Regions from separate parts of the Comamonas sp. E6 genome, predicted to be linked through region 1. Evidence: predicted binding sites of a transcription regulator. Region 1 holds the regulator's gene; the other holds the start of a gene.
The links. The regulator FNR, encoded in region 1, switches genes on or off when oxygen is low (the NO sensors DNR and NnrR bind a similar motif). The targets are predictions, from matches to a motif close to TTGATNNNNATCAA.
Positions count from the first base shown of each region.

Region 2: a site for FNR is predicted at 7,478-7,491, ahead of CSE6_RS08590 (universal stress protein). Genes of this name have one in related genera too.

Region 1 covers NZ_BBXH01000015.1:129,266-139,026, forward strand. The annotation lists gene CSE6_RS14440 (helix-turn-helix transcriptional regulator) at 1-31, opposite strand, end outside; gene CSE6_RS14445 (bifunctional diguanylate cyclase/phosphodiesterase) at 214-2,703, opposite strand; gene CSE6_RS14450 (HD-GYP domain-containing protein) at 2,700-3,944, opposite strand; gene CSE6_RS14455 (sulfite exporter TauE/SafE family protein) at 4,055-4,768, opposite strand; gene hemN (oxygen-independent coproporphyrinogen III oxidase) at 4,772-6,154, opposite strand; gene fnr (fumarate/nitrate reduction transcriptional regulator Fnr) at 6,423-7,145, shown strand; gene CSE6_RS14470 (hypothetical protein) at 7,209-7,472, opposite strand; gene CSE6_RS14475 (FixH family protein) at 7,730-8,035, opposite strand; gene ccoG (cytochrome c oxidase accessory protein CcoG) at 8,162-9,604, opposite strand; gene ccoP (cytochrome-c oxidase, cbb3-type subunit III) at 9,687-9,761, opposite strand, start outside.
Region 2 covers NZ_BBXH01000009.1:71,562-81,322, forward strand. The annotation lists gene adk (adenylate kinase) at 1-67, shown strand, start outside; gene CSE6_RS08540 (asparaginase) at 343-1,326, opposite strand; gene lexA (transcriptional repressor LexA) at 1,409-2,080, shown strand; gene CSE6_RS08550 (hypothetical protein) at 2,309-2,668, shown strand; gene CSE6_RS08555 (hypothetical protein) at 3,088-3,333, shown strand; gene CSE6_RS08560 (universal stress protein) at 3,477-3,938, shown strand; gene CSE6_RS08565 (hypothetical protein) at 4,243-4,569, opposite strand; gene CSE6_RS08570 (hypothetical protein) at 5,342-5,650, shown strand; gene CSE6_RS08575 (hypothetical protein) at 5,749-6,153, shown strand; gene CSE6_RS08580 (FABP family protein) at 6,238-6,879, shown strand; gene CSE6_RS08585 (hypothetical protein) at 7,049-7,381, shown strand; gene CSE6_RS08590 (universal stress protein) at 7,615-8,061, shown strand; gene CSE6_RS08595 (amidohydrolase family protein) at 8,258-9,736, shown strand; gene CSE6_RS08600 (YfaZ family outer membrane protein) at 9,746-9,761, shown strand, end outside.

The DNA.
Region 1 (9,761 bases):
AATCAAAAGTTGCGTAATCGCTTTTGGGCATTTGCTGTCTCAAAAAATCCGGCCCATCAAATACCGCACAGTTACTCAACTCTGCGCGCGTTCTTCATTGATGCACGCACCCGGAAGTCGGCCCAAGAAATGCCTTGATTTTGCTGAGTCCCCACAAACTGCGCATCGTCAAATCAGACGATAGGAAACCTAGCAAAAAAGCATGCCCTCCAACTATTGCAGACCTGCAATATGAATACCACTGGCATCGTCATCCGACGAATACGGCTGAGCCCTCGGCTCCTGCTCGGATGCACCCTGCTCCAAGCGCTTTCGGAATTGCTCCGCAGGCAAGGCTGGCGAGCACAGATAGCCCTGAAAGTAGTCACCCTGTAACTGCTCAATTGCCTGGCATTGCTCCTGCGTTTCCACTCCTTCTGCCACAAGTTCCACACCCAATGCCTGCCCCATGCTGATGATGGCGCCCACAATGGCCTTGTCTCCCGCATCGTGCGGCAGGCCACGCACAAAACTCTGGTCGATCTTGATCTTGGAGATCGGCAGTTTTTTCAAGTAAGCCAAGCTCGAATAGCCAGTACCGAAGTCGTCAATGACCAGACCCACGCCCAGCTCTGCGATCTGGTGCACGCGCAAAGCCATTTCCTGCGCTTCCTGCAGCAAAATGCTCTCGGTCAGCTCCAGCTCCAGCCACTGTGCCGGCAAGCCGCTGGCTTCCAGCACATATTTGAGGCGATCCACAAAGTCCGGCTGCCTGAACTCCAGCGCGGAGACATTCACCGATACCTTGACAGGCATGTCCATAGCCAGCCAGCGCGCCGCCTCTTGTACTGATTGCTCCAGCACCCAGGCATCCAGCGCAACCACATAGCCGGACTCCTCCGCCAAGGGAATGAAGGCTGCAGGAGAGATCACCCCCAGTTCGGGGTCCGTCCATCGAAGCAAAGCCTCTGCCGCCACAATGCGACCCGAACGGATATGTACCTGTGGCTGAAAGTGCACGGCCATATGCCCCTTGTCCAGCGCCTGGCGCATGGCATGCTCCAGCTTCATGCGCGAGAGCAGACCCGCACTCATTTGCGGCTGGTAGAAACTGAAATTGCCGCGTCCACGCTCCTTGACACGATACATGGCGATATCGGCCTGACGAATCAGCTCGTCCAGCGTCAAACCATCCGCCGGAAATTGCGCAGCCCCAATGCTGCACTGAACGGAAAAGCCCAGGCCGTCAAGCATGAAGGGCTGGCGCATTTCGTCCAGAATACGGGCAGCCACGGCCGAAGCCCCCTCCCCCGTGCAATCATGCAGATAGAGAACAAATTCGTCCCCGCCCTGACGGCACAGCACATCCGCAGGGCGCAGCAGTCCGCTCAGCCGCTGAGCAACCAGCTTGAGCACCCGGTCGCCGAAGTCATGGCCCAATGAATCGTTGATGATCTTGAAACGATCCAGATCCAGAAACAGAATGCTGAAGGGCTGCTGTGTGAAGCGCGCAGCAGTGATGGCTGCTTGCACGTGACGGCTCAAACTCAGGCGATTGGGCAGCCCTGTCAACGCATCACTGTAAGCCAGCTGCTCAATCTGCTTTTGGGCACTGCGCTGCATGGTCATGTCGCGCATAAAGCCAATGCTTTGTACCAGACGCCCATAGCCGTCACGCAATGCCACCCAGGACAGCCAGACCGCGCAGCGCTGACCTTCACTCTGCTTGAGCCAAAGATTGCCCTCCCAGAAGCTGCCCACATCCCAGCGCGCAGCGGCCAGTTCCAGCAGGTCGGACACAGGCCCTCCCTCGGACTCGAACAGAGTCCAGGCAGCGAGCCCCAGCACCGCCTTGCCATGCAGCAACTGCCCGCCGGCCGGGTTAACCTGAACGATGACACCATTGGCATCGGCAATGAAGATACCGTCCAGGCTGGACTCGAACACTCTTGCAGCCAGACGTAGTTCTGTCGCCGAGCTGGATTCCACCGTGATGTCTCGATAGGAGTAGATACGCCCTATCGCCACACCGCGACTGAGCTGAGGCACGGAGCGGCGCTCCAGCACCCTGCCACTGAGCAGCTGCAGTACCTCCGAGGTTTCAGGAGCCGACAGGTCCTGCGCATCCTGCAGAAGAGTGAACTGACTCTCGCTGCTGATGGTCTGCGCTTCCAGATGGGCAAAGACGGCCGCATCATCTCGCTGCACGAGCAGTGGTTCGGGTAGTTGCCACAGCTCCGCGAAACGGTGATTGAATGCCCGAATGCCGCCGCGCAGATCACAGACCAGCATGCCATCTGCAGCGGACTCAAGCGTCGCCCGCAACTCTGCAAGCAGCATGTCCAGTTCGCTCTCGTGCCGCAACTGCTCGCTGCGGTCGAGCATGGTGAGCATCAACCAGCGCGGATTCAGGGCGATGGAGCCCACCCCCATCTCCACAGCTGTCAATGAACCATTGGCTGTACAGATTTCTGTGAGAAATTTCGCCCCACCCACCCAGTTTGAGGCATCCTGCCAGAACGCCTTTTGCACCAGGGAGGCGCACAGCACATCGACATACTGCTCCTGCGCCTGCTCGGGCGTGTAGCCCGTGAGCTGCATACTGGCTGCATTGGCATGCACGACACGCAATGTCTGCGCATCCAGCAGCCAGACCGCCTCCTGCAAACCATCGAGCATGGAGGCAAGCAGAGGGTCAATCAGAAAACTCTGCTGCAAAGTCACGCGAGGTCTTTCTCGGCAGCAGGTGCTGCAGAACTGTCAAAAAAGTAGCAAAGACGCCTTTGCGGCTGTAAAGCTTCTAACGCATTTCGAGAAAGCTGATTTCGCGTCAAGCCCCGGCGAATACCCAAACCCACATATTCAAGCAAATCTACGAACCGCAGCTTCTGCGGCGCCTGCATGTCATAGGTCAGCACCTTCGGCTTGAGCGACTGGCTGGTGTTGACAGACACCACCACGCCCATCCGCCCATCGCTTAGTTCCACCAAAGAGCCCGGTGGATAGACCCCCAAGGTCTGCACGAATGCCTTGAGCACATCGGGCGCATATCGCTGGCGATACTGTCCGTACAGTGCAGCCATGGCTTCATGAGGCGTCATTTCGTTGCCTTGCAGTGGCAGATTGCACAAGCGCTCAAAATTATTGACCAGTGCCAGGATCTGTCCGGCAATGTCCATATCTTCGGCCAGCAAGCCAAGTGGAAAGCCTGAACCATCGGCCCATTCATGATGCTGGGCGATGGCCGTCGTGACGGAAGGAGGATAGCCCATGGATAGAGCCAATGCCACCGACTCTCCGACATGACGCGCATACACGGTCTCTCGCAGAGGCGTGCGGCCCGTGCCCTGATTCAGTGCATTGGCCGATGCAGAAATCTCAAGCCCCGGCTTGCCGATGTCATGCAACAGGGCCGCCGTGCCCAGATCCTTCAATACGTCATCGCACAGGCCCAGCGTCTTACCCAGCAACAGGCTCAGCACGGAGACATTGACACCATGTACGCCAAAGGTGGCGCCCCCCGTATCCGCGAGCAGATGCAAACTCAGATCACGAGCCTGCGCCAGTTTGACGACTTGCTGTGCAACCAGCATATCCGTCGTTGTCCGCGCCTTCTCGGGGTTGACAGGCAACAAGGCCTGCACGTCATCAAATACGGAAACCGCGCCCAGAAACCTGGACTGCACGCCCAAAATACTGTTGCGCCAGGCATGCGCATCGTTCTCGGGGGGGGCAGGAGCGGGTTGAGGGTCTTCGGCCGGAGGCGCTGCCGCAGCTTCCAGATCGCTTCTCGATAGATCGACCTGAACTGCCTTGAGCTTCAGGGTCCTGAGTGTCTGCAACTGCTCGTCATTGACAATCTTGAAGCTGCTGACGGGAAACGGATGGCGCAACCAGCCAGTCTCCAGATGGACATACATGCCGATACGCAGTTGTCCGATATCAATAGCAACGAAACGATTCACTTTGGGCGCTACACACAAGATGAGACATTATTCCGCAGTTCCATGACTGCTCAAGCATGACTAGGGTCTGTTGGGATGCAAACAGCGTCAACAACCCCCTCTTGTGTGACTTATCGGCACCAAAGACTGGGTTTGTAGACCAGGTCCATCCACAAAGCCCAACTCGCAACGCCAATCAGCATCAGACCTGCAACTCTGGTGCCCCACCTGGCCCGCAATGCATTGACATGCGACTGCCCCAGTTGCCACAGCCAGGGCCCCGCCAGCAACCACAGTGCACCACCAACGGCAAAGGCTGCCATGGACAAAGCACCTTGCCAGGCGCCGCCACTCAAGGCCGCCACCAACACCGCCGAATACAGCAAACCACAAGGCATCAGTGCCCAGGCAAAGCCCGCTGCCAGACTGCCGCCCGGCGCGGTGACCCAGGGCTGAACCCTGGCCCAGACGGAACGCCCCGCCCGCTCCAGCCAGGCTGGCTGCCTCGCCTGCACCACCATGGCCAGCCCCCAGGCCATGACCGCCACATGCATCAGCGTCCAAAGTCTCTGCAATGCCGTTGTCTGACTGGTCAGCCAGGCCAGACTTTCCATGGCCACGGCCGCGATCCCGCCCAGCAGGGCATAGGCAGCGATGCGCCCCAGATGAAACAGGCTGGTACGCAGCCATTGGCGTTTTTGCAGGCCGAGCACGACAACTGGCTGCCCGCCGCCGACAGGCTTCGCTGCTGTGACCACACTGCAGGGGGCAGCGCACATCACAAGACAATGGGGCCCACCCACGAGCCCCATGATCAAAGCAGTCCAGACCAGCGAAAACAACATGCGCTAGATGATGCGCGAAAAGCGGGCGCGGTTCCGGTCGGCCTGCAAATATCGGTCAAACAACATGGCTACTCCGCGCACAAAAAACCAGCCCAGACCAGTGACCTTGAAGCCCTCGACGGACAGCTCGACCAAGCCGTTGCGCTGCATCTCTGCCAGCGCATCCAGCTCCGCAGCGAAGTACTCGCGGAAATTGATAAGCCAGGCCTGCTCCATGGGCTCATACAGGACGGAACCCTGGCACATGATGGACATGATGACGGCTCTGCGCACCAGATCGTCACGCGAAAGCGCCAGTCCGCGCTGCACGGGCAACATGCCTCCATCGACGGCATCGTAATACTCTTCAAGAGTCTTGACGTTCTGGCTGTAGGTCGCACCCACCTTACCGATAGCCGATACGCCCAGTGCAATCAGGTCGCAATCAGGCTGGGTGCTGTAGCCCTGAAAATTGCGATGCAGGCGCCCCTGGCGCTTGGCAATGGCCAGAGAGTCGTCAGGCAGCGCAAAGTGGTCCATGCCTACATAGACATAGCCGCCATCCATGAATGCATCAATTGCGCCGGAGAGCATGTTCAGCTTGTCCTGTCCCATAGGCAGGTCTGCCGATTCGATACGCCTTTGCGGCTTGAAACGCTCGGGCAGATGCGCATAGGCATACAGTGCAATGCGATCGGGGCGCAGCTCATTGACCTGTGCCAGCGTGCGCGCAAAAGACTCGGGCGTCTGCCTGGGCAGCCCGTAGATCAGGTCCACATTGATGGAGACAAAGCCCAGGCGGCGCGCCTCGGCCACCAACGAAAAGACTTGCTCGGCGGGCTGCTCGCGGTGCACCGCTTTCTGCACCGCGGGATCAAAGTCCTGCACGCCAAAGCTCAGGCGATTGAACCCCATGTCCCTGAGAGCTCTCAGCCGCTCGTTGCTGACGGTGCGCGGATCGACCTCGATGGAGTACTCGCCCGCGGGATCCAGCTTGAAATGTTCACGCATCAAAACCATCAGCTGCTGCAACTCGGCATCGCTGAAGAAGGTCGGTGTGCCTCCGCCCAGATGCAGCTGGCTTACGAGCTGACCTTTGCCGCAATGCTCGGTATGCATGGCCAGCTCGCGGCTCAGGTAGTCCAGATACTCGGCAGCCTTCTCGTGATGCTTGGTCACGATCTTGTTGCAGGCGCAGTAATAGCAAAGCGACTCACAGAACGGCACATGCACATAAACGGACAGGGGCAAAGCGCGCGAGCCAGAATGCGTCTTGCGCTGCTTGAGTGCCAGTATGTAGTCGTCTGCACCAAAAGCCTCAACAAAACGGTCGGCTGTTGGGAACGATGTGTAGCGTGGGCCGGGGATATCAAAGCGGCTCAGCAACTCAGGCGTGACTGCGGTCATAACTGGGAGTTAGGGTGCGCCCACACTCTGTATAGAGCAGATTTCAATGGAAATCAGATCCTGAAAATCATGCCCAAAATAGGCAAAAGCGCATGTTTTTGAACGAATACAGGCAATGTGCCCCAAGGCAATCACCCTGTCCTTGATGAAAATCAAGAGACCTCAAGGCAAGTGCTGCGACAATTTGATCCATCTCATCTTCAACCACGAGGTCAATGACCAGCGCGACTCTCCACTCTGTGTCTGTCTGCGCCGTTGCAAAAAGCCCATGAATCTTCAGACCATCAAAGCATCCTGCTCCAACTGCAATCTGCGTGAACTGTGCATGCCCATGGGCCTGGACGATGAACAAATGGAGCGCATTGACGAGATTGTGGCCACGCGCCGCAAGGTCAAGCGCGGCGGGCTGCTGTTTCGCAATGGCGAAGAGTTCACCTCTCTGTATGCCATTCGAACCGGCTTCTTCAAGACCAGCGTGGCCACCGAAGACGGACGTGATCAGGTCACAGGCTTTCAGATGGCTGGCGAAATCATTGGTCTGGACGGCATCGTCAACGACCACCACACTTGTGATGCCGTGGCCCTGGAAGACGCCGAGGTCTGCGTCATGCCGTTTGACAAACTGGAGCAGCTCTCGCGCGAGGTCACTGCCCTGCAGAACCATGTGCACAAGGTCATGAGCCGCGAAATCGTGCGCGAGCATGGCGTGATGCTGCTGCTGGGCAGCATGCGTGCCGAAGAGCGCCTGGCGGCCTTTGTGTTGAACCTGGTCCAGCGCCTGTCGGCACGCGGCTTTTCCAAGTCGGAGCTGGTGCTGCGCATGACGCGCGAAGAAATCGGCAGTTACCTGGGCCTCAAGCTCGAGACCGTGAGCCGCACTTTCTCCAAATTTGCAGAGGAAGGTATTGTGGAAGTCAAGCAGCGCCACCTGCGCATCCTGGATACCGAGGCGCTCAAACGCATCGTCAACAGCCAGCAATGCCAGAACTGAACCGAGTCGACAGACACTCTCAAGACAAAGCCCGCGGACAGCGGGCTTTTTTGTCTGTGCGAATTAATCGGGCAGAGGCTCGGAAACGATGCCGCCATTGAGATCGCTGACGGAGCGACCCAGCATCACCGTCATCGCACCTCCGATCAGGGTCACGACCCAGAAGGCAAAAAAAGCGACCGTATAGATGGCTTGGCGCGACCAGTCCAGGGGGGAGCCCAGCCAGTGCACATCCAGCGGGTCCACAAAGGCGAAAACCACCATCTCCATGATTGCCGCCGCCAGAAAGGCCGGCCAGACAATCCACATCCAGCGTCGAGCATCCATCCTGATTCTCCTTGGGCTGTGGGCTTGGTCATATTTTGCACAACAGTGGTGACCGTTCATGCAGGACTGCGGGCATGCACCGTGGCGGGAAACCCTGAATTACTCTCTTTTCAGTAGCGCCTTGCGCAATCCGAATATCAAAAAACCATTTACTTCTACATTAACGTTAGACGGTGCATGCGCAACACGCTCTGATTTTGATATCGGCAACAAAAAAGGCCGCAAAAGCGACCTTGGCGGAGCAAGCGCCGGAGCGCTCAGCGATCCAGCGGATGATCCTTGGCTGGCGTGGCCGCATGATTGCGGCCGGTGACTGCTGGGGCCAGGCTTTTTTCACTTTCGCTCAGGCGCTGGTTGATTTCCATGCCATGGCGGTAGTAGTCAGGGTCAATCACGGGATCGGGCCTGCTCAGTGCGATGTATGCGGTGACAAAGCCGGCAATCACCACGATCACCGGGCCGGCGATGATGAGCCAGACATGGGCAAACTTCCACCAGGGCTTGCCGTCCTCGGGGTGGATGATCTTGGCCGTTTGCGAGACCTTGGCTTGTGCTGCCGACATGATGAAACCTCTTTCCAAAATTCTGACCACCCGAGCACACATGGCAGGGTGGCATAAATTGTTGCCGATTGGCGGTGCCCTTATCCGGCCTCCGTGATGGCTCACGAAGACCGGCAAGACCTGGCATTAACGCGGCACCAGGAACACCGTCTTCTCGGAAATACGCCCTGCTCCGGCAGTCACTGCATCCACATTGAAGTGTACGGGGTGCGAGCCGGGAGTTGCCGAGCCATACGGAATCTGCAGCCGCACCGCAATGCCGCGTGTCTCTGCCGGGCCAACGCTCACTTCCTGCTCGGATGCGACTTCCAGATTCTCCAGGCCCACGGCGCTGATACGGTAGCGCTGCTCGGACTCGGTGGCGTTCATGATCTGCAGACGGTAGACGTTCTCCAGCTTGCCGCCCGCCACGATGCGCGAAAGCGCAGCACGGTCGCGAATCACGTCGACCTTGAGCGGCTCGCGCAGCACCAGACTGGCGATCATGGCGGCGCTGAGGGCCACCAGCACGGCCGAGTAGATCAGCACACGCGGGCGGAAAATGCGGCGAATCACCTGCACCTGCTTCCAGGCCTTGGCTACGGCATTCTGAGTGGTCAATCGGATCAGGCCACGCGGATACTCCATCTTGTCCATCACGGAGTTGCAGGCATCGATGCACAGACCGCAGCCAATGCACTCGTACTGCAGTCCTTTGCGGATATCGATACCCACGGGGCAGACCTGAACGCAAAGCTTGCAATCTATGCAGTCCCCCAGGCCCTGTGCCTTGTAGTCAACGTCTTTCTTGCGCGGGCCGCGAGCTTCACCACGTTCGGCGTCATAACTGACGATCATGGTGTCCTTGTCGAACATGGCACTCTGAAAGCGTGCATAGGGACACATGTACTTGCAGACCTGCTCGCGCATATAGCCGGCGTTGCCGTAGGTGGCGAAGCCGTAGAACGCCACCCAGAAGATCTGCCAGCTGCCCTGGAAGGCCATCAACTCCACACCCAACTCACGGATGGGCACGAAGTAGCCGACAAAGGTGAAACCTGTCCAAAGAGACAGAGCGATCCAGAGAAACTGCTTGAGCGACTTTTTCCAGATCTTCTCCAAAGTCCAGCCGCTCTTGTCGATACGCATGCGGGCACTGCGATCGCCTTCGACCTTGCTTTCGATCCACATGAAGATCTCGGTGTAGACCGTCTGCGGACAGGAGAAGCCACACCACAGGCGCCCGGCCACGGCGGTAAACAGGAACAGCCCCAGCGCGCTGATGATCAGCAGCCCCGTCAGATAGATGAAGTCCTGCGGGTACAGCACCAGTCCGAACAGATAGAAGCGCCGGGCCCCCAGATCGAACAGCACCATCTGGCGCTCGCCCCACTGCAGCCAGGGCAGGCCGTAGAAGACGATCTGGGTCAGAAACACCATGGCCCAGCGCCACCGTGAGAACACGCCACTGATTGAGCGTGAGTACACTTTTTGCTCGGAAGCGAACATAGGCACCAGCTCAGGCCCGCCCTCATGAGGCTCAGGCGTGATCGGTATGACTTTTCGGGGCTTCCCCTGATCGCACGGCATCGCAGTTCCTTAATATTTTTGTAATTACTGAAAATTGAAACGCGAAAAAGGCGGTGCCAGGGCACCGCCTTTTCAAAACGCATTACTTCTGGTTTTGCGTATTCGAAAGACTCCAGACATAGGAAGCCAGCACGGCAATTTGCGCCTCCGTCAACTT
Region 2 (9,761 bases), on a different contig from region 1:
CGCCATCAGCGGCACAGGCAGCGTGGAAGAAATCACCGAACGCGCTCTGGCCGCTCTGGCTTCCTGATCGCCCTGATCACTCGCTCATGGAGCCTTGCCGACTTTCGCGGCCAGGCATCTCTGGGAAAAAAAGGCTGGTGTCTTCACCGGCCTTTTTTGTTTTTGAAGCTCGCGCTCCCGGCCTTCAGGCTGGCATCAGCCCGGTGCAGGAAAGCTCCACCAAGGATGGCGTTGCAGCCATCAATATTCATAGCTGCCTACGCCTAAATTCATTAGATTTCAAACCAAAACACCATAAATACTCTTTATTAACACAGACCAGCAGCTCTCATAATAAGAGCATCAACCCAATTCGCGAGGCCAGCCCATCAGCTCCAGCATCAGGCTGATTCTGGCCTTGGCCGCCGGCAGGCTGCTCACACGGCCATCCCCCGCTCTCTCGGCCTGCACCACCTGCCCCTCCTCGCACCGGGTCGTGATGCGCAAAGCCATGCCTTGCGCCTGCGCCCAGTCCAGGGCTGCCCCCAATGCCTGATGGACCGTGCCATTTCCCGTGCCGACCACCACCACGGCACGCACGCCTGCCGCATACCAGGCCTGCATCACCGCCAGCGCTACGGCACTGTTGCAGCCCGCATGGCTGTGCAGCAACTCCACCTGGGGCCATTGACCTGCGGGCGGTAAAGCGATTGCAGGCAAGCCAGCCGCAGCAGCCCTAGGCAGCCCGCCCGTTGCCCAGCGCACCCGTCCCTCTTCCACCCAGCCCTGCGGGCCGGTGCCACTGCCATCAAAGGCATCCACACGGTAGGGATGCACCTTGCGCACCTGGCGCGCACTGAACACCCGGCCCGCCACCACGGCAAGCACACCGCGGCCCGCAGCCTGCATGTCGGCCGCACAGGCCACGGCATCGCGCAGATTGCCGGGGCCATCGGCCGAGATGGCTGTGGCCGGGCGCATGGCACAGGTCAACACCACGGGCTTTGCCGGGTGCAGAACGCATTGCAGAAACCAGGCGGTTTCCTCCAGCGTGTCCGTGCCGTGGGTAATGACGATGCCGCTCACATCATCACGCGCGAGCAACTCGGCACATCGCAGTGCGAGTGCATGCCAGGTCGCGTGATCCATATCCTTGCTGTCCAGCTGCGCCAGCTGCTCCGTCTGCAGCGACGCAGCAGCAACGCGTTCCAGGTCCGGCACGGCCTGCAGCAGCTGGGCCACGCCCAACTGGGCCGCACGGTAGCCCACACTGGTGCCAGCCTGCTCGGCGACACCGGCAATCGTGCCACCGGTGCCCAGGATGACGATATTTTTGTCACGTTCCACTTGCAGTCCTCTTCAAACTGATTAAAAATACAGGTACTGGATGAACACACAGTATTCATCATCGATCGATCAAGGAATGCCCATGGACCACCCCAAGCTCACTCCCCGCCAGCAGCAGATTCTGGACCTCATCCAGTCCAGCATCGCTCGCACGGGTGCGCCCCCTACCCGGGCCGAGATTGCCAGCACCTTCGGCTTCAAGTCGGCCAATGCTGCAGAAGAGCATTTGCAGGCACTGGCCCGCAAGGGCGTCATAGATCTGGTCAGCGGCACATCGCGCGGCATTCGCCTGCGCGCCGATACCGTGCGCACCATCAATGCGGCACGCGGCACCAGCTTTGCGCTGCCGCTCACGGCCCTGGCCCCGCTAGTGCTTCCTCTGGTCGGCCGCGTCGCTGCCGGCTCGCCTATTCTGGCCCAGGAACATATCGATCAGAGCTATTCGGTCGAGCCCAGCCTGTTTGCCGCCAAGCCCGACTACCTGCTCAAGGTCCGCGGCATGTCCATGCGTGACGCGGGCATCATGGACGGCGACCTGCTGGCGGTACAGGCTACGCATGAAGCGCGCAACGGCCAGATTGTGGTGGCCCGCCTCGGTGACGACGTGACCGTCAAGCGCTTCAAGCGCACGCCTCAAGGCATCGAGCTGCTACCCGAGAACCCCGACTACAAGATCATTCACGTCGATCCTGAAGAGCCATTCGCCATCGAAGGCCTGGCCGTAGGCCTTATCCGCAACAGCATGTTCATGTAACGGGCAGACGGCGTCCCTCCGTCCATGCAGCGGAGGCACCGAGCCTCTTTCCCTCTCAAGCCCAGGTGGTAGGCGCGAAGCCGTTGAGCTTCTCCCTGGGCGGAGCTTTGCCTGAAGAACGCAATCCTGCCTTTATCCATGCCGCAAGGTCATCAAAGGAGTTGCCAAATGGGATTCGCCACATCACTGCAGTCTTTGACACGCCGGACCCTGAAAAGCCTGTCGTCCATGCAATCTTTCCCCCCGGACTTGCGGTGCGGCGAGGACGGCGCAGCCGCCACGCAGCCTGCTTCCCTCAATGCCCGTGGGCCGAAGGCAACGCGGATCGGCATTCCTTTCATGCGCGCCAACCGCAGCTGCGGCCGTCTCGCCGGCCATGCGCTTCGCATTCAGTCCGTTGCAGCCGCCCAGCTACATGTGCCGATGACCGCCGAACCTGCGCAGGTCGGCGCTCCGCGACTGCTCAAGATCGTGCAGCGTGAGCCGCACAGTCAGCCCGAATGCCTGCTGATCTCGGGCCGCATGGCCGATGTCTGCGCAGCGCTGGAGCGTATGGCACTTCATGAGCAAACAGCCCCGCAAGTCTGAAAGCACAGTGAGGTTTGACGGCCTGCACTTATGCGGCCCCGAGCCCGACCCGCAATAGGCCTGCAGGCGGAGCAACAAAGCTTCCATATGCATCCAACAGGAAGCCATTTCAGCGCTCTTGGCCCATTGGCTGGCAGATATGACGCCAGACGACTCTGCCAGCAGTGCATAGGCGAAAAACTCGATATCGCCAAAGCAGACCCTCTGCCTTGGCGCCGAACGATCTGGATCGCCATGTAAATTTTTTACTGATGCTCTGCAGGAGCCTGTCCGCCGAAACGCATTTCGCACAAGCCTCGCAGCCTTCTAAACTCCTTGTCAGGCGCGAATATGCGTCAGAGCGGATACCCGGATCAGGGTATTGCGGCACCTCTTCGACAGTGGAAACATTCATATACACATGTCAACGAGGGCGTCTTATGAGTGCCTACCGCAAGCTCTTGCAGCACATACAGGCCAAAGACGCCAATGGGAACCTGCGCCTGATTCTGGTCTATCAGAGCTTTGATGAGGTCGACATGCCGCATGGCGTCTCCATACGCCCGTCTGCCATTTACTTTGAAACTGCCGATCACCAGGAGGTCAACTGGCTCAATCCACAGCAGTTCGAGATAGAGGCCACTGGCGAAATCCTCAATCGCGTTCCCCCTTCGCCCGAGGAATGAAACAACTCGACGCGATCGACCCCGTTACAGAGTCTTACCTCCTGTCTACAACTCTGCTGCATTCAAGAACTAGGCATTGCGCGGCTCGAAATATTGGAATAAATTGATTCTCAGGCACATCTTCCGGCATCAGGAGGCTGAACATGTTCAAGCACCTGCTCATTCCCACCGATGGCACCAAACTGTCAGAGGCTGCCGTGCGTGCTGGCGTTCTGCTTGCGCGTGAACAAGGCGCCAAGGTGACCGGCCTTTATGTCATGCCCGATTACCGCGCCATCATCTACGGCGCGGACGCACTGCTGACTTACAACAGCGCAGAGTTCGAGCGAAGTGCCAACAGCGATGCAGATGCGGCTTTGCAGTTCGTTGACCAGATTGCCAGACCTGAAGGCGTACCCTGCAACTTTGTGCGAGTCACCCACGCCTCTGTTTACCAAGCCATTGTTCAGCAGGCGCAGGAATTGCAGTGCGACCTGATTTGCATGGCCTCACACGGTCGCAAAGGTATCGGCGGAATTTTGCTGGGCAGCGAAACCCAGCGCGTTCTGACGCACAGCCATGTCCCGGTGCTTGTACACCGGCCCGCCTCCACCGGCAAACATTAAGGAGCCAGAAATATCGAATAGCAGTCCTGCATGTCGCACGCTTGCCTCGATACAAGATGAGCAAGCGACTTGCAAGTCATGGCTGCAAAATGCAGGCCAGCCAGTCAGGAGTTGCTGGCCGCTCCCGATGGGGCAACCTGTCAACCGTTCAAACGCGTCAGCAACAGTGCAAGAGCGATAAACGGCGATTGAGGCCAAAGTAACGCCTCTGCCAAATATTCAAATGCATTGACTGTGTGAGCTGCAGAACCGGATCGAGAGGACCCCGAAACTTGCCCGCCTTGCGCGGGCATTTTTTTGGCTGCTAGGCACATCGCTCCGATACTTCTCCCAATCGCTCACGATGCCCAGGCAAGGTGAACAGAATCTGGAGATTCTGCGAGTCCATTTGCTGCACCACGATGGAGCCGTCTTCGTGCAGATAGATCCGCACAGAGCGTGCATCATCCAGATCCCAGTGCGCAACGCTCGTATTCACCCCCCGCCAGCCATGCTCCTCGCACAGCCGACGCCGGCGCAAGGCCTTCAAAAATTCCTGCGAAGCACCAAGCTCTGCATTGGTTTGCACCCAGCTGTCGATCACCAACTCATAAGCCATCTGCTGCGTATGGCAAGGCTTGGCCAGCTTCATGTGCCTGATCCAGGCATCTAGACGGGAGGCAAAAGTGTATTGCAGGTGGTGGGACATGGGCTTTTTTTGAATTCAGTAGGGCACAGGGCTAGATCGCCACTTGCGCATCAAAAATCAGAATTTTCCTACGCCCAATTTACCGAAAAGTGCAGCAGAAACAAAATCTACATCACCAATAGGTTCAGGGTTTAACACTGCTTGATGACTGGCCTGAGAGACAACTGGCAAAGCGCGACTGGCCAGAGCCACGGTGAACCCTGAGCCTGCACGGCGACATATCTCAAGGATTGGATAAGCTGGCTTTTGGATGCTTGTCAGTTGCTCAGCCACCGCATTGCCAAGTATTTCGGGAGTACCTACCGATGACTTGCTTGTTGGTATTCAGGCAAGGCGATTCAGCCCTGCTTTCGATGATTCAGGCCTAGAGCATCGTCTTCCTAAAATTCAATGCGCCCCTCTAAAAATTGTCATCATCAGGCGACTTCTACGCTCAAACCCATGCCGGCTCAGAATAGATTTCATTAAAAAAATCTATCTTTTCACTCAGTTACTTAGCACGGCCACTTCATCAAAAAAAGATGACAGCGGCACCGGCAAAGCACCTCCCCAGCGCTTCAGAGAAGCTCACACAGCAGATCTGCTCTGTCCATTAGCGCGATCTGTAAGTGCCTACATACTTCCTTACATCCGCTTGATACAACATCAGTCAAATGCAATGAAATGTCAGCTCGCAGGTCCTGCGGCAAGTCGTTGAGCAACAGGGAGTGTCGTCATGAGAAAAGTTAATCCTGCCGCCAAGAACGCGAACCGCGCTTTTGTCCGTCTGCACACGTATGTGACCAAGCAATTCGACTGGGATCTCTTCACCAAGGACTACCGGGTAGTCCTGCACACAGACGAGGACGGAGGCGTCACCCTCTATATCGTCAAGGTCTTCGACAAGGATGGACAGCCTGCCGCACTAGGCCCAAAGATCCCTAACCAGATTACGTTCTCTTACCGTCAAGCTCCCATCATGTCGGTATGGACAGAGTTCTTTAACGACGGCAAATTCAGTTGGCGCAATGTCTCCTGCCGCTAGGGCGCGGCGGCGGTGGAGGATGGTGGCTTGGCTGTCGGCATAGACACCCGCCGCAGCGCCAGGAGCGCCATCCTGTCCAACACATTCAGGAGAGTTGCATGACCCGCTTCCAACCGATGCTTGCAACTGCTGCCCTGCTCAGTCTCATGACGCTACATCTCAGCAGCAGCTCCATGGCACAGGCCGCCTTTACAACCCCGGGCGGCTACACCAACTCCTACAGCGGCCAGATCACGGGCAACGGTATCGTGCAATACGGGCTCGAAACACGGCCCTTCCAGCGCATGACCGTCACGCTCAACACCAACAACCCGTCCAGCCAGATGAACGTCTTCAAGGACGGCTCTGCCCAGCCTCTATGCCAAGGCTCGGCCAACAACAACATCTGCACCTTCCGCATCGAGCGTGGTGCCAGCTATCGCGTGCTGATCTTCCTCACACGTGAAGCCGCCCAGCGTGGCGAAAGCGCACGCTTTACGCTCACCACCGAAGAAAGCACCTGACAGCTTGACTGCCGTCAAGAACCCCTCAGTCCATGGCTTGTAAACTGGCTTCAACAGATTCAAAGTGAAAGCCCGTTACACGATATGGAAAACTTTCCCAAGGACATCTACACCGAGCCCACGCCCGATGTGAATACCCTGGCCAACCTCGGCCCCCTCACCGGCATGGCCGGCATCTGGACCGGCAAGCGCGGCCTGGATATCAACCCCAAGGCTGACGGCCCCGAAAAGCAGGCCTTTATCGAGCACATGGAGTGCCAGCCTATCGATGCGCAAACCAACGGCCCACAGCTCTTCTATGGCCTGCGCTACCACACACGCATCGTCAAGCCCGATGACGTGGAAACCTTTCACGACCAGGTCGGTTACTGGCTGTGGGAGCCTGCCACCGGCAACATCATCCAGACCCTGACCATCCCGCGCGGTCAGACCGCCATGGCCACGGGCAAGACCACGGCCGACGCCACCAGCTTCACTCTCAGGGCCGAGCGCGGCTCCACCGTCAACGGTATCTCCAGCAACCCGTTTCTGGAGCATGCCTTCAGAACCGACGCCTATACCATCACCGTCACCAAGCACTCGGACGGCACCTGGTCGTACGAGCAGGAAACCACGTTGACCATCCCCGGCCAGAGCAAGCCTTTTTCCCATACCGACCGCAACACCTTGCACAAGATTGGCGAGCCCACGCCCAACCCAACGGCAAGGGCCGCAGTTGAAATCTGATTAGCGCTCTCAAAGGACTCCACGCCCTGGCCGAATTCACTGGATCCGCAGGGCGCACACTCCCCGATTACCGCATCGCCCGCGATGGCCTTACGCAGCTGACCATGGTCCTTACGGGCAAGAAGGCGCTTGCCTTCAAACTGGCTTATATGCATGTGCCTTTCAACGCATGGAGGCCATTCGCCGCAGGCTGCCGGCATTCGGCGCTTGGAGCTGGCCTTCAATCTGGTCGCGAAGGCTGCACCGCGCTGCGTTCAAGACCTCTATACAGGGCGATGCCGACAAATGGCAGCACAGCAGCCACCTGCCCAACCTGAATTACGGCCGCCCCACCCTGCGCCATGTACCGCCGGTTGTGACCGAGCTGAGGCCGGCCTCCTTCGACAGCCTGCCATGGCGCATTGCCGACGGCGAGATCATCGGTTCGACCGATGCCCAACTGGCCAGGCTGGCAACAGCCGCAGGGCATGCTGCGCATGACGTTCGGATAGTCTGCTTTTGATAGCTTCTGCATGACGTTCGGATAGTCTGCTTTTGATAGCTTCTAACGCTTTATGGATAAGGGCTTGAGGCGGCTTCTACCTGCGCCTTCATGAATTTGATTTCCATCAAGAAACCGTCTGAATACTCATTTCAAGGTGTTGCATTAGCAGCCCTGGAGTGTGAGTATGAGCTCAGTGATCGATCGAATTGATTTGGCAACAAGACGCGCACCTATGCGCAAGGAGGCTGGATATGTTCAAGCACATTTTGATTCCTACGGACGGCTCTAAGCTCTCTGAGGCCGCGCTGCGCGCGGGCATACAACTGGCCAAGGAACAAGGCGCACAGGTGACGGCGCTGTATGTGATGCCGGATTACGCAGCCATGATTTACGGAGCGGAGGCGCTGATCGCCTACAACTCTGCGGAGTTCGACAAGAGCGCCCAGAAGGAAGCAGATCAGGTGTTGCAAGCTGCCCTGGACATTGCCAAGACCGAGGGCGTGGCCTGCCAGACGGTGCGGGTCACGAATATCTCCATCAATCAGGCCATCATCAAGCAGGCGCAGGAGGGTAACTGCGATCTGATCTGCATGGCATCACACGGCCGCAAGGGCATTGCCGGCATTTTGCTGGGCAGTGAGACCCAGCGCGTACTGGTCAACAGCAGCATTCCAGTTCTGGTGCACCGCCCGGTTTAGGCCTGATCGACTGCAGCGCAGCCACTTCCCGGCCGCTCTCACAATGCAAGCAACGCCCCATCGCCCTCGTGCGGTGGGGCGCTTTTTCATGGGCCGATCGTCGTGTAGCATCGGTGCATCAAATTGTGAACCTTTGGTTCCATTTGTCACGCCGGCAGCGGCGTCTCTGGTTCATTTTGAAAAAGGGAAAACGCAGATGAGTCACGCAATCGCAACCGATGCCGGCCTGGCGTGGCGGACCGGCCCGATTCGCCCGAGAGCCTGCACCTGCGGCAGCGTGGTGTGCCAGTTGCTGCATGAGCGGGTAATGAGCGATATGTCGCGCCGCATGTTTGTGGGCGGGGTGGCGGCCATGATGGCGCCATTTGTGGCCCTGCATGCTGCCGAGACAGGCGTGGGCGGGGCGGCCAGGCCGGCCGACCGCCCCGTGTTGCTGACCAATCTGCGCCTGTTTGACGGTACGGGCAAGTCGGTGCGTCAAGGCGTGCAGGTGTTGATCCAGGGCAAGCTGATTGCCGCCCTGCCCTCCGCCGGCGAGAAGGTGGAAGGTGCCCAGGTGATCGACTGCCAGGGCAAGCTGGTGATGCCGGGCATGATCGATACGCACTGGCACACCATGCTGGCAGCCATTCCGCAGATGACGGCCATGACGGCAGATCTGGGCTATCTGTACATCTCCGCCGCGCAGGAGGCGCAGCGCACGCTGATGCGCGGCTTTACCTCGGTGCGCGACGCGGGCGGCCCCGCCTTTGCGCTCAAGCGCGCGATCGACGAGGGCATGGTCCCGGGCCCGCGCATCTATCCCAGCGGGGCAATGATTTCTCAGACCTCGGGTCATGGCGATTTCCGCCTTCGCAGCGATATTCCGCGTGCGGCGAACGAGCCGCTGAGCATGGTGGAGCAAACCGGCGTGGCCATGATTGCGGACGGCGAGGCCGAGGTTCTGCGCCGCGTGCGCGAGCAGTTGATGCTGGGGGCATCGCAAATCAAGATGCTGGCAGGCGGCGGCGTGGCATCGCTGTATGACCCGCTGGACAGCACCCAGTTCACCGAGAAGGAGCTGCGCGCCGGCGTGGAAGCCGCCGCAGACTGGAACACCTATGTGATGTCGCATGTTTACACGCCCAAAGGCATCAAGCGGGCCATCAAGGCGGGCGTGAAGAGCATCGAACACGGCCAGTTGGCCGACGAGGAAAGCGTGCGCATGATGCGCGACGAGGGCGTGTGGTGGAGCCTGCAGCCATTTCTGCAGGACGAGGACGCCAACCCCTATACCGATGCAGTGCGCCGCGAGAGCCAGTCGCGCGTGGCCCAGGGCACGGTGCGCGCCTATGAGATGGCGCAGAAGTACGGCATCAAGACGGGCTGGGGCACGGACATTCTGTTCAGCCCCAAGGGCACTGTCACACAGGGCAAGCAACTGGCCAAGCTGACGCGCTTTTACGACCCCATGACGCTGCTGAAGCAGGCCACGGGCACCAACGGCGAACTGCTGGCCCTGTCGGGCGAGCGCAACCCCTATCCCCAGCCGCTGGGCCGCATCGCCCCTGGCGCATTTGCCGATCTTCTAGTGGCCGATGGCGACCCGACGGTGAATCTGGACTTCCTGAGCAGCCCGGAACAGAACCTGCGCCTGATCATGAAGGACGGCAAGGTGTACAAAAACACGCTGTAAGGGAGACAAATGACCCAGTACATCA